4 regions of the Ruegeria sp. O11 genome follow, and region 3 is predicted to be linked to each of the others. Evidence: riboswitches for the same ligand, from Rfam matches in the RefSeq annotation. Region 3 holds a riboswitch; each other region holds the start of a gene.
The links. A riboswitch is a leader RNA that binds a small molecule or an ion and turns the genes downstream of it on or off. The one in region 3 is predicted to bind cobalamin.
Positions count from the first base shown of each region.

Region 1: it holds a riboswitch for cobalamin, as region 3 does, so the genes downstream of both, ACRZ91_RS19015 (DUF4198 domain-containing protein) here and ACRZ91_RS19740 (DUF1636 family protein) in region 3, are expected to answer to the same signal.
Region 2: it holds a riboswitch for cobalamin, as region 3 does, so the genes downstream of both, ACRZ91_RS00315 (DUF1636 family protein) here and ACRZ91_RS19740 (DUF1636 family protein) in region 3, are expected to answer to the same signal.
Region 4: it holds a riboswitch for cobalamin, as region 3 does, so the genes downstream of both, ACRZ91_RS12070 (hypothetical protein) here and ACRZ91_RS19740 (DUF1636 family protein) in region 3, are expected to answer to the same signal.

Region 1 is NZ_JBQERS010000014.1:92,219-95,425, reverse strand. It holds gene ACRZ91_RS19025 (cobalt ABC transporter permease) at 1-319, opposite strand, end outside; gene cbiM (cobalt transporter CbiM) at 316-927, opposite strand; gene ACRZ91_RS19015 (DUF4198 domain-containing protein) at 934-1,719, opposite strand; cobalamin riboswitch at 1,850-2,052, opposite strand; gene ACRZ91_RS19010 (aldehyde dehydrogenase family protein) at 2,165-3,207, opposite strand, start outside.
Region 2 is NZ_JBQERS010000001.1:65,659-68,865, reverse strand. It holds gene ACRZ91_RS00325 (glycosyltransferase family 2 protein) at 1-294, opposite strand, end outside; gene ACRZ91_RS00320 (NAD(P)-dependent oxidoreductase) at 586-1,533, opposite strand; cobalamin riboswitch at 1,679-1,881, shown strand; gene ACRZ91_RS00315 (DUF1636 family protein) at 1,967-2,347, shown strand; gene cobW (cobalamin biosynthesis protein CobW) at 2,344-3,207, shown strand, end outside.
Region 3 is NZ_JBQERS010000016.1:27,399-30,605, forward strand. It holds gene ACRZ91_RS19735 (catalase family protein) at 1-585, opposite strand, end outside; cobalamin riboswitch at 918-1,125, shown strand; gene ACRZ91_RS19740 (DUF1636 family protein) at 1,364-1,720, shown strand; gene ACRZ91_RS19745 (ABC transporter ATP-binding protein) at 1,717-2,502, shown strand; gene ACRZ91_RS19750 (ABC transporter substrate-binding protein) at 2,519-3,207, shown strand, end outside.
Region 4 is NZ_JBQERS010000005.1:102,080-105,286, reverse strand. It holds gene ACRZ91_RS12080 (DNA polymerase III subunit gamma/tau) at 1-221, opposite strand, end outside; gene ACRZ91_RS12075 (protein-tyrosine phosphatase family protein) at 392-895, shown strand; gene ACRZ91_RS12070 (hypothetical protein) at 899-1,306, opposite strand; cobalamin riboswitch at 1,394-1,614, opposite strand; gene ACRZ91_RS12065 (alpha/beta hydrolase family protein) at 1,736-2,587, shown strand; gene rsgA (ribosome small subunit-dependent GTPase A) at 2,630-3,207, opposite strand, start outside.

The sequences.
Region 1 (3,207 bases), on a different contig from region 3:
CCATGATTTCGGCCACCTCGTTTGCGGACATGGTCACTTCAGCCACATGGCCCGCGCCGAGATCGGCCTTGAAGGTATGCGCAACAGGTTTTGTGGGGATATACAAAAAGAACCCGTCTCCATCGGTAACGGTGTGACCTAGTTCAGCACCATCGGGGCCGTAGACGAAAACTTCCTGGTCGCTTGCCATATCGCCATTGGAAAACCCCAGCTCACCCTCGATCGCTTCGCCAGCGGGGAAAACCCCCGCGATGACCTTGTGTGCGAGGGCCGAAATCGGTGTGAGCATCAGCGTGGCAATAACAACCAGTTGTTTCATGTTAAAACCGCCTTTTTGAACAGTTCCGGTTTCACCTTGCGCGCCAACATCACGGCAAACCCCGTAAGCATGGCTTCAATGCCCATAACCGGTATATGGGCGAAAAACACCAGCTTGGCCGCAGGCAGGAACGCCTCACCGGACATCGCCAGTGAAACGGCAACAAACGCGGTTGTGGCTGCGACTGAGAACGCCCCCCCGATACCGCCCCAAATCGCCCCCTGAAAGGGTGAGCCTCGGGCGGTGAGGCGGCCAAAGATCATCCAGGTCAGTACCGCCGGAAGGGCAATATTCAGCGTATTGATCCCAAGCACAGTCAATCCGCCAAATCCAAAGAATACAGCCTGTAACAGCAGCCCTACGAACAAAGCTGGAAAGGCGGCCCAACCGAGCAAAAGCCCGGCCAGGCCGTTCAGGATCAGATGCACAGAAGATGGGCCAATCGGCACATGAATCAGCGAAGCAACGAAGAAACTGGCTGACAGAACACCCGCTGTGGGAATGCGATCCAGATCCAGCGACTTCAGCCCCATTGCAATCCCGCCTGCAGCAGCGATCGCACCGCCGACTACGACAGGGTTCGAAAGAGCACCATCTACAATGTGCATAAGGGCTTACTCCAGATCCCAGGCGCGGATCCAGATTACGGCATCCTGGCTCAGCTCTTTACCTTCATGCTCGGTTTTCGGACCAGAGCCCAGAGCAGCGAAACCCCAGTAACCGGCCTTGGGTACACCAAAACTGAAATAGCCATTCTCGTCCGAAATCGCTACCAGCGCACCACCTGGCAGCGGTGACACTGTCGGTGCAGCGGCGCCCGTGCCTTTCAGGTCAGGGGCGGCGGCGATGTATTCGATCTCAATCTCGACCCGTGCAACTGGTTTGCCCTCGCTCAGCACGCGACCCGTGAAAGTAGAGCCCGCAATGATGTTGTAGGGCTTGTTCAGCGGCAGGATTTCTGTTGCCAGACCTTGCGGCTGATCCCAGTCGGTGGGCAGTTCATTTCGGTTCAGATAGGCCTTGGTGATCTGCTGGATATAAATGTCCTCAGATTCTTCGTAGTAAGGCGCAGGAACGGTCACCACCACATAGTCGCCCGAACGCTTCACCGGGACCGAGCCTTTGAACGCCTTGGCGCTGTTGTCTGGGCCGTCAAATGTGGTTTCTTCCAATGTGTCCAGCAGATCGGTTTTACTGCCGTTGTGGATCACATAGAATTCTTCCGGTTTTTCAAGCGTCATCACATGACCGGCTTCAAACGGGTGCCAGAATATCAGCTTTACCGGCACAGCACCGGGTCGCTCGATAATCGTGTTTTCTGTGTATTCCAGTAGGAAATGAGCGCTCGCAAACGTAGGCATCACTGCAGCAGCTGCGGCTGCCAAAAACAACTTCTTCAAAACTCAGTCCTTCTCAGGTCGCGCCTTCCCCGGCACATATTTGGTTTTGACTTGGGGAGGGCCCGCGTCCGTTCGTCGACCGAGACAAACGGATACAGCGCACACCCCGTCGCCGACAATGAGCACCCTTTCCGAGGGCGCGTGTTCGGCAGGTCTCCTGACTTGCGGGTCAGGGCGCTATGCTGGCCTTCCCGGGATATCCCAGTGGCATTGTCAGCCGCGCTCGCCGCTTACAGTTGCGGGGGCAGTTGCAGATTTGGCGCGAAGAGCGCCGCACTACATTCCCTATTGCTCCCAGAGGAATCCCCCGGAACCGAACATGGCGTGTTCATGCCAGAACATGCAAAGCGCGGTCAACAATCGTTTCCGTCACTAAGCGGGCCATTTGCGAAATTTGAGTACACACATGCGCTCGATCAGTATCGGATTGATCCTGACAGCTTCATCACAGCCGTATTACAGCCATCTTATCTTGCGTCATGTCATGCATGGTGTAGCCGATACCGCCGGTGTTGTACCCTGATTGACGGCGACCCGCGAATGGCATCCAGTCGACCCGAAAAGCAGTATGATCGTTCACCATTACGGCCGTGGCGTCCAAATACCGCACAGCTTGCATTGCTGTATCCAGGGATTTGGTAAAGACCGACGCCTGAAATGCAAAAGGAAGGCCGTTTGCAGCGTCGTATGCAGCACTAAGATCATCATATTCATAAACACAGACAACCGGCCCGAAGATTTCGGAGATGGACACGCTCGCATCAGCGGGTGGGTTTAGAAGGACAGTCGGTGCATAGGTCGTTCGGCCCAGCCGTTTACCCCCTGTCATTACGCGGGCACCTCCCGCAACCGCTTCGTCTACCCATTGTTCTACTCGATCAACTTCACCCGGACGGATCAGTGGCCCACATTCCACTCTGGCGTCACGGGCATCACCCACCTTCAACGCTGAGGCGGCTTCTGCCAACTTTCGAGCGACCGTTTCCGCCATCCCTGATGGAGCAAAAACACGCTGAACCGAGACACAAACTTGACCGGAATGATAAAATCCACCCTTGGTCAACAAGGGGATCATGGCATCAATGTCGGCTGTCTCATCGATGATAACTGGCGCCGCTCCGCCGTGCTCCAACGCGCATCGCGTCCCCGGCGCCAGCTTCGAGCGCAGCATCCACCCGACACGTGCCGATCCGATGAAAGAAAAGATTCCGACGCGCGCGTCCGTGATCATCCGTTCAGCTACATCATTTTGGCAAATCGCCAGATGGCACCACTCCTTTGGCAGGCCAGCCTCATACAGGATGTCGACAAATGCTTCGCATGACAGTGGTGTATCAAGCGCCGGTTTGACGAGGACCGGGCATCCAGTGGCCACAGCCGGGGCCACCTGATGTACGATCAAGTTCAACGGATGGTTAAACGCGCTTGCGGCAACCACAACGCCGATGGGTTCACGCTGTGTAAAGGCAATCCGACCCGATCCTGCTG
Region 2 (3,207 bases), on a different contig from region 3:
TTCATCCACATCCAGGCTCATGATCCAATTTGCGGACTGATAGCTCGGATGACTGCGAGATCGGGTAAAAGCCCGGTTCTGGGGCGCAGCGCGTGGTCCGATCTTGTTGCGCTCATGATGCGCCCAGCCTAAGGCCTGCATCCGATCACCGATGACATCTGTGCCATCAGAACAGTCGTTGGTGTAGATCAGGATATCATTGAACCCGATTGCGCGGTTGTAAGCCACCCAATCGATCATAAATGGCCCTTCGTTCTTCATCGTCGTCACGATGAGAAAGGTCTCGTTTCCCATAAGTTAAACTCTTGCCTGTGCCATTATCGGACTATTGTTGATCTGTTTAGAATAGCCTCCGGAATTTGTCCAACGCAGCAAGTCCCAGGAATAACTGGCTACCGCGCTCAGCGCCCCAGGAGGATCTGATGAAATTGATGGAACTCAATATGCACTCAGCGTTTGCTAAAATTGAGTTAACCGACGACTTCATCAGAGCTTTCCTGCGACAATCCGAATTGCCACCTCCGAACCGCAGATAGCCGTGGCATCATCAAACGAAACTCTTCATGAACATCAGCACATTATGTTTTACCGATTCTGAGGAACCACTTCGTAACCCGGCTCTTCCGGCTCATCATCCTGCATTTCCGCGGGGAACCCCGGAGCACGGATATCCAGCCCCGTGGCGTCCTCAAGGCGTTTGATAATGTTGGGGGAAAGTTCCCGGTCACCGTAACGTGCGATTCCGTCGTCGAAGATTTCCATCATCACCGGGTTTATCTCCAGCGGCACCCCGGCGCGGTCGGCGACCTCCTGAAACAGACCGATGTCTTTTTTGACCAGATCCATGGTGAATGAGATATCGCGCGACCCATTCAGGATCACCTGGCTTTCCGTTTCGTGTACAAATGATGTGCCCGATGAAATTTTGATTGCCTCATAGGTCGTGCCAAGATCCATCCCTGCGGCCTTTGCGGTCACCAAAGCCTCGGCGCAAGTGATCAGATTTGCGGTTGCCAAATAGTTTGTCAGCACCTTCAACACTGAGGCCGATCCCAAATCGCCTGTGTGCAAAACGCGGCGCCCCATCGTCGTCAGGAACGGCAGAATGCGCTCAAATGTTTCCCGATCGCAACCTGCGAAGATCGAAATATTGCCCGTAGCCGCCCGATGACATCCGCCCGATACCGGGCAATCGACTGCAGCCCCCCCACGTTCGATCACCGAAGCACCCAATCGTTTTACTTCCGCTTCGTCGGTGGTGGACATTTCCATCCAGATCTTACCGGATGTCACTTCGGACAGCATCTCCTGCATTACCGCGTCCGAGGCGGCAGGAGATGGCAGACAGGTAATCACGGCGTCACAATCCCGCATCAATTGAGCGGGGCTTTCAGCTGCCTTCGCACCCTGCGCGACAAAACCAGACACAAGATCAGGGTTGAGGTCATGAACGGTCAGGTCAATCCCATTGCGCAGCAGCGAGCCCGACAATTTTCCGCCCACGTTTCCCAGCCCGATGAAGCCTACTTTCATATGACGCTCTCCCTGTTCGTCTTTCCATGCACATGCCAACACGCCCGTTGACCTAAGTCATGCCGTCCAGCGACCCTCAGAGGTCGCTTTTTTGCCCCTGTACGCACAGTTGAGCGAGACTCGCTTGACAAGGGGGGTGATGCTGTCCCAAGAGCCAAGTGTTGGTGTCTGCAGCAGCAGATGAAAAGGGAATGCGTCAGCGGATTTTCCGTCAAACGCAGCCGCCCCCGCGACCGTGACCGGAGAGGGTGCCCAAGCCACTGGCGAATGCCGGGAAGGCGGGACATCCGACAGAGCACCGCTCTGACATCCGCAAGCCGGGAGACCTGCCAACGCCCGAAGATGAAACCGGACGGGGTGTTCCGGTGTGGGGCTTTGATCGGCCCGCATGAAACCCCGTCCCCCACGAAGAGGATTTGGGGGGATGAGAGACATGACCGACACCACACCGGTCGAACTGCTGGTCTGCACCACCTGTCGTCGCGGCCTACCCGTCGAAGACGACGCCCAACGCCCCGGCACATTGCTGCACAAAGCGCTTGAACAGGCCACCCTGCCCGAGGGCATCACCTTGAAAGCAGTAGAATGCCTTTCAAACTGCGATGAGGGCTGTTCTATCGTGCTGCGTGGTGGACCTGATCGATGGACATTCGTCTATGAGCATCTGAGCGAAACCGATCACGTCGAAACCATCATTGAAGGTGCCACCAAGTACCTTCAGACCGAGGACGGGCTGGTCAAATGGCGTGAACGCCCCGAACACTTCCGCAAGAATTGCGCGGCCCGTATTCCCCCGATTGGAGCGCTGAAATGAGCAATCTCGAAAAACTGCCCGTCACCGTGATCACCGGCTTTCTGGGCTCGGGCAAAACGACGCTGGTCAAGCATTTGATGCAGAACCCGCAAGGCAAGCGCTTGGCTGTTGTAGTCAATGAGTTCGGCGATGTGGGTGTCGATGGCGATATCCTGAAATCCTGCGCAATCCCGGATTGCCCAGCAGAAAATATCATGGAACTGGCCAATGGCTGCATCTGCTGCACTGTGGCCGACGATTTCATTCCCACGATCGAAGCGCTTATGGCCTTGGAGCCGCGCCCCGATCACATTCTGATCGAAACTTCGGGCCTGGCCCTGCCTAAGCCGCTGCTCAAAGCGTTCGACTGGCCAGACATTCGCTCGAAAATCACAGTCGACGGCGTGATCGCTTTGGCCGATGCCGAAGCTGTCGCTGCTGGTCGGTTCGCACCCAATGTCGAAGCGGTAGACGCCCAGCGCCTTGCCGATGAGTCGATCGACCACGAGACGCCACTATCGGAGGTGTTTGAAGATCAGATCTCTTGCGCCGACATCATCCTGCTGACCAAGCCGGATCTGGCCGGTCCCGAAGGTGTCGCCAAAGCCAAAGAGGTCATCGCGGCCGAAGCCCCTCGCCCCCTACCCGTCGTCGAAGTCGCCGAAGGTGTCGTGGACGTGCGCGTTGTCTTGGGCCTTGAAGCTGCCGCCGAGGACGACATGGAAGCGCGTCCCAGCCATCATGATGGTCATCACGATCACGAGCATGACGATTTTGAAAGCATCATCGTCGAACTGCCGGAACAGACTGATCCGCTGGATCTGGTCGCCAAGATCGAACGCCTGGCAAAGGAACTGAACATCCTGCGCGTCAAAGGCTAT
Region 3 (3,207 bases):
CGAGGCAAAATCGCTCGCAGTCTTAAGATGTCGCCTGCCTTTTTGTGTGGCAAATGCGCGAAACAGGGCCACCAACCCTCGAGCGATCAGCTTCAATGACCAGCTGCGACGCTTATTTGCCGCGTGCTGGAGGGCTTGCAGCGTGGCGATCAGGCTGCTTAGCCGTTCATAGTCGTCGGAAAGGTAGCTGGGGAAAGTGTCCTGATCGACAAGAACAAAGTCAAACTCATCGCTGATTTGCGAGATGTTGAGTTGTGAAAGTGCCTCGACGTCGATCAGTTTGGTGCCCGGCACATCAAATAGTTTGACCGCCATTCCATGGGCATCGGTTTTACGATCGTCCAGATGCGCACCGTTGGAAAAGCGAACTGCTGCAGAATAACTTGCTGCTTTTTCGAAAAGGCCATGGCGCAACCTTTCCGGCAGATCGTCCCGGATTGTGAAAGTGGCTTTGACACATCCATGGCTGCGCCCATGTTGCGCTCTTAACCTTCGACCTTTCCACTTCGCGATCACTTCAAAATTCTGATCGATGATATCGTCAACCACGTCTTCAGGTGAAGTGTTTGGCAAAGAATGTGTCAACGAACCCCCTTTTCCCGAGCAAGCCCAGGCAATAATTAACCTCTACAAATATATCCGACAGCCAGCCCCTTCTAAATGCCCGCAGATTAACCCTTTTTGGGTTTTCTTTCAAACGAAGTGACTTATGGCAGCCTTTTTGCCTCATTCCTTTTGATCTCAAACAGCCGTTTTCGCGTCAGAATGAAGTATACCGGTCAATAGTTGGTAGGGTGGGATCCATCGATTTACGACTTCAAAACGGACACGGTTGGCGCCGTATTCGCTGGCGTTGCGTTGGCTTACCTTCGAAGACTTAAGCTGACAGAAAGTTATTGACGCATTTCTTGATCTCGGGCACTCAGGCAGCAGATGGTTCCCAACGATACGTCAGAGGGATGAAAAGGGAATACGGTGAGGAATGCCAAGCGGCGCCAATTCCGTAACTGCCCCCGCAACTGTAAGCGGTGAGCTATGCCAAATAGCCACTGACCCCAAGGGTCGGGAAGGTTGGCCAAGCGCGGACCCGCAAGTCAGGAGACCTGCCATCAATTGTTCAACCAACCCGGGGCGGGGCGTCCTGGAAGGAGGTATTGATGGCACGTTTCACACGTGTGCACACGACTGGCAGCTTCCGTCTGCGCTTGGAAACAAGCGGAGTGAGAAATGCGAAAATCGCTGATCAATACATTGTCGACAACGTGAACCGCCGACGCGGGGTGCCCAAAGCGGTGTTCAGAATATTCAATGTGTTACGATATAACATTGCAAAAACCTTAATTGCGCAATAAACGGTGGCGAGATGACGAACAATGTTGATCATATCCTTCTTGTCTGCGCGAGCTGCAGAAGTGGCGAAAGTGCAAACAAAGTACCCCAGGCGTTGAAGCATAGATTGCCGAGGGAATTTGTGATCCGCTCTGTGAATTGTATGGCGGGTTGTGAAAGGCCAACCACCATCGGCTTTCAGTCCTTTGGCAAAGCACAATATCTATTTGGTGACATTTCTACAGATGAAGATTTGGACGCGATCGTTGAATTTGCCCATCAGTATCTGCGCAGTGGCGATGGTTGGACAAATGCCACTGATCGGCCACGGGCATTGTTCACAAAAACTCTCTCACGCCTGCCGCGTATTGAGCTTGAGGAAGCGCTATGACCAAGCAAAGCTTTCTGATTGCCGAAAATCTGGAATATTACGCGCTTAACGGAGATATCTTGTTGCAAGGCGTTTCGTTCGCCTTGGACGAAGGCGCTATTCTTGCAATCGCTGGTCCGAACGGGGCAGGTAAAACAACGCTTTTGAATCTACTCTGTGGTGCCGAGGCACTGGCATTGGGGGATGTGCGTATGAATGGACAAAGCCTCAAGCACCTATCCGCAAATGAACGCGCCCGCATGATAGCCGTTGTCAGCCAGCAGGAATTTCCTGACGGGCGTCTGTCACTGCGTGATTATGTGGCATTGGGTCAGATTCCCATTCGCGCAGATCGCTCGGCCGAAGATCATGCGTGCGAACTGAACCGGATACTTGACCTCACCGATCTGGCTCCATTGGCAGAAAAGCGGATGGCTCAGCTTTCTGGGGGCGAGCGTCAGCGTGCGCATATTGCGCGCGCCTTGGCACAAAACCCCTCATTGCTGTTTCTCGATGAACCCACAAATCATCTGGACCCTGACGCAAAGGGGCGGATGCTATCGCTGGTCGCTGATCTTGGGGTCACAGTGGTAATGATCGTGCACGATCTGGTCATGATCCCTGAATTCGCTACACATGTTGCTTTGATGAAATCCACGCGCCTGACCGGATTTGGCACGGTCGCCGAAGTTCTGACGCCCGAACGGGTCCGTGAAACCTTTGGCGTGGATTATCTGTGCTTTCACCATGAGGGTCGCGTGATACCGGCTCTTGATATCCGAAGAACCACTGTTTCTACATAAACTCAGGAGAATATTGATGAAACACATCTGGTCCGTGGCTTTGGTCACTGCCATTGCAAGCAGCGCTGCAGCGCAGGAAGTCACCGTGGACAATTGCGGCGAACCCCTTGTGTTTGAGACGTTGCCGGAACGGTTGGTCGTGCATGACATGAACATGACGGATATGGCTTTTGCTTTGGGGCTACAGGACAAGATCGTCGGCCTCACCGGGATCACCGGCTGGTACAAGACCAGCCCGGAATTCGATACCTTGCGGGGTGACATTCCGGAGCTCGCGCCGAAATACCCCACTGTTGAGAATCTCGTCGCAGCGGACCCAGATTTGTTTTTCGCGGGCTGGTATTATGGAATGAAACCGGGTGGGGATGTGACACCAGACACATTGGAACCCTTCGGGATCAAAACCATGATCCTGACCGAAAGCTGTGTGCATTTGGACAAGGATCGCCCCGAGTCCAGCATGGACCTGCTGTTTGACGATGTTCTGCGTCTTGGCAAGGTTATGCAGGTCGAGGACAAGGCCGAGGCGCTAGTGAGCGAATGGAAAGACGAATTGGCCGCGATCGAGGCGCAAACGACCGAGTTGCCGAAACCTCGAGTTTTCTTGTTGGATGGTCCGGCGGATGCACCGTTCACTGCTGGGAAGTTTGCCATTCCCGATGCTATGATCGCTGCGGCGGGTGGTGAGAATGTCACCCATGACAT
Region 4 (3,207 bases), on a different contig from region 3:
TCAGGCCCGATGCAATTCATCCCCTTCGCGATGATCCGGGCTGTGGTTGTTTTACCGGTGCCACGGATGCCGGTCATGATAAAGGCCTGAGCGATCCGGTCCGCCTCGAACGCGTTTTTCAGTGTGCGTACCATCGCGTCCTGACCGACCAGATCGGCAAAGGTTTCAGGACGGTATTTGCGGGCAAGAACCTGGTAGGCGGGGCTTGGCGTATCGGTCATGTCTGCTCTGTCGGATTCGAGTTACGCCGCAGCGTAGAGGCCCCCGCTGCCCGCGTCCACAGCAAGCCGCGAGGATTTTCATTTTGGATTGCTGGCCGACGCGGTTAATATCGTACAGTCTAAGACCAGCCAGAAAGATTTTCTGATCAGCGTTTCGGGGGGAGCGTAGAATGGCTCAGATTGTTATCCATGCACTTCAAGTGGGCGGGGGCACGCTTGCGTTAACTTCAATGCCAGGGCGAGGAGGAGACTATTCCGGTGATCTTGATGCGGTTACCGGATGGAAGCCCGGCCTTATTCTGTCAATGACTACCGAGGTCGAGATGATCCTTGATGGCGCCAGGGATTTTGGGGCCGATGTTCGCAGCCGCGCTTGTCGCTGGGTTCATCTGCCAGTCGAGGATTACGGTATACCTTCCGACGACATTGATATGCGCTGGGTGGATGCCAGCGAGTCCGCTCGCCACGCATTATCGGGTGGAGGCCGAGTACTAATCCACTGCAAAGGCGGATGTGGCCGTTCTGGTATGGCTGTATTACGCTTAATGGTCGAGTGTGGAGAGCACCCGGACGAGGCATTGAATAGATTGCGAGCGTTACGCCCATGTGCAGTTGAAACCGACGCGCAGCTGCGCTGGGCGACTGCGCCTGCCAGTGTCTTGGTAGCCGAATAGCGATCAAGCCGACGGACGGTATTCAGCCTGCGCCCGAGTACTTCCGCCCAGGGTTAACACTTCCAGCATCGCGCAAGGCGGTCGGGACAAGGTGCCTCCAGGGATGGGGTGCGAGTCCGTGCCAAACATCAGGTCTGCATAGCTGTCCAGATGGTCGATCGCGACGTCTGAATCGGCATCACAGAACACTCGGGTTTCTTCGGGACCGGAGCGAAATCGGGCGGTGCACCCACTGGCGCAATGAGTCAAATCGCAGCTTCCTTCGATTCCGAATCCTGCGGTGGTCGTGGGGCCAGCTTTTCCAACCGAAGTGGCCAGTGCCCGTGCCAGTCGTGCCAAAGCGGGGCAGTTTTTCCCGGTCCGTTGGCAAATTGTTGCCGAGAATTTATGCGTGTTGGTCTTCCAGATCATTCATGCGCCCTCCGCGCAGGGCAGGGGCATCAATCAGGAGGGACAGCATGCATGCGGTCTTGCCCTGCCCGGACACCCCGCCCGAGTTTCAGTTTCGATTTGATGGCAGGTCTCCTGACTTGCGGGTCATTGCTTTGCCGACCTTCCCGACCTTCAAGGCCAGTGGCATTTCGACATCGCTCTCCGCTTACAGTTGCGGGGGCAGTCTCGGACTGGGTTCGTTCCGGTTTTATCCGGGCAGAACCGCACCGTGTTCCCTTTTCATCCCGGCCCAGTTGGGCGCGAGAACCATCACGTCATCGCTAGCGGTACAATCGTTCGGGAGTCAAGAAGATTGATGATGGCATGTGACGCACGGTCCAGCCACGTCAACCTTGACTCGGCGCGCCTTGGGTGAACTGATCGGTTCAGTTGATTTCAGAGGGCACCATGTTGGACACACAGCAAGCGGTTGTCACCGAGGACATTCAGTTTCAGTCCGGCCCGGCAATACTGTCGGCACGGCTCTATCACCCTGTCGCAGAACCAGACAAAGTTGTTGTGATCAACGGCGCAACCGGTGTGCCCAGAGATTACTACCAGCATTTCGCAAGTTGGCTTGCAAAAGCGCACGGCATGGCCTGCCTTACCTATGACTACAGGGATTTTGGTCACTCTCTGACAGGCTCACAAAAGCAATCGCGTGTCACCATGGCGGATTGGGCGCTGATCGACATTCCGGCTGCACGGACCGAAATGCGGCGGAGGTTTCCACAGGCCAAGCTTTGGAGTATCGGGCATTCTTTGGGCGGGATGTTTGGTCCGGTCCAACCCGATATCAATCAGATCGACAGGATGATCTGTGTCTGTTCCGGTCTGGTTACGCTGAGGGATCATCCTTGGCCTTACCGTGCTTTGGCGACGTTGTTCTGGTACGGTCATGCGCCCCTGGCGGTACATTCGCTCGGGTATTTGCCTGGAAAGGCTTTGGGTTTTGGAACAGATCTGCCATCCCAAGTTTACTGGCAATGGCGCAAATGGTGCACAGCGCCCCAAAGTTATGTACCCGAAATCGGAGACACCTTGCCGGCAAACCGCTGGGCCGACATGGGCAGGCAAGTTGACATATTCGCCTTTGAGGATGATCAGGTTGTGCCCCCCCCCAGGCGGTTTGGCGGCTTGCCGACCTCTATGGTTCTGGCGCGCGGCGCCATCTGCTTTCGGCAAATGAATTCGGGTTATCCGAAGTCGGCCATATCGGCGCGTTTGCCCGGCGAAACGCTGCCGTCTGGCCCCGGTTGATCGCCTGAAATGCTGGGCACCGGTAACCGGTGCCCAGAAAGGTCACAGTCCCTTGCGGGATTTTTTCTCGTGCATCACGCTGCGCACCATTTTCCCAAACGCTTTGTCGCGTGCGCGTGCCTGTGCCACCGAAGCCGAATTGTGCTGATCTTCGCGACACAGCTTGTGCCATCGGTCCAGCCGTGCGGGATCAAGTGCCCCGGTTTCGATTGCAGCCTGTATCGCACAGCCGGGCTCGGTGTCGTGCTGACAATCAGAGAATCGGCAGTTCAGGCTCAGGTCAGAGATGTCCGAGAATACCTCGTCCACACCCTCTTGCGCGTCCAACAGGCGCAACGCACGCATACCGGGTGTATCGATCAACCAACCTCCGTTGCTCATTCGATGTAACGCACGTGCTGTTGTTGTGTGCCTGCCACGCGCATCATCTTCGCGAATGCCTGCGGTGGCTTGATCCTGTCCAGTCATCCCGTTGGCGAGTGTCGTCTTGCCAACGCCAGACGATCCGACCAGGGCGCTGGTCTGTCCCTTCGGGCACCACGACAGGACCTGTTCGATATCGGACTGATCCAAGGCATTTACGGCCAAAACTGTCAGAAACGGGGCCAGTGACTGGGCCT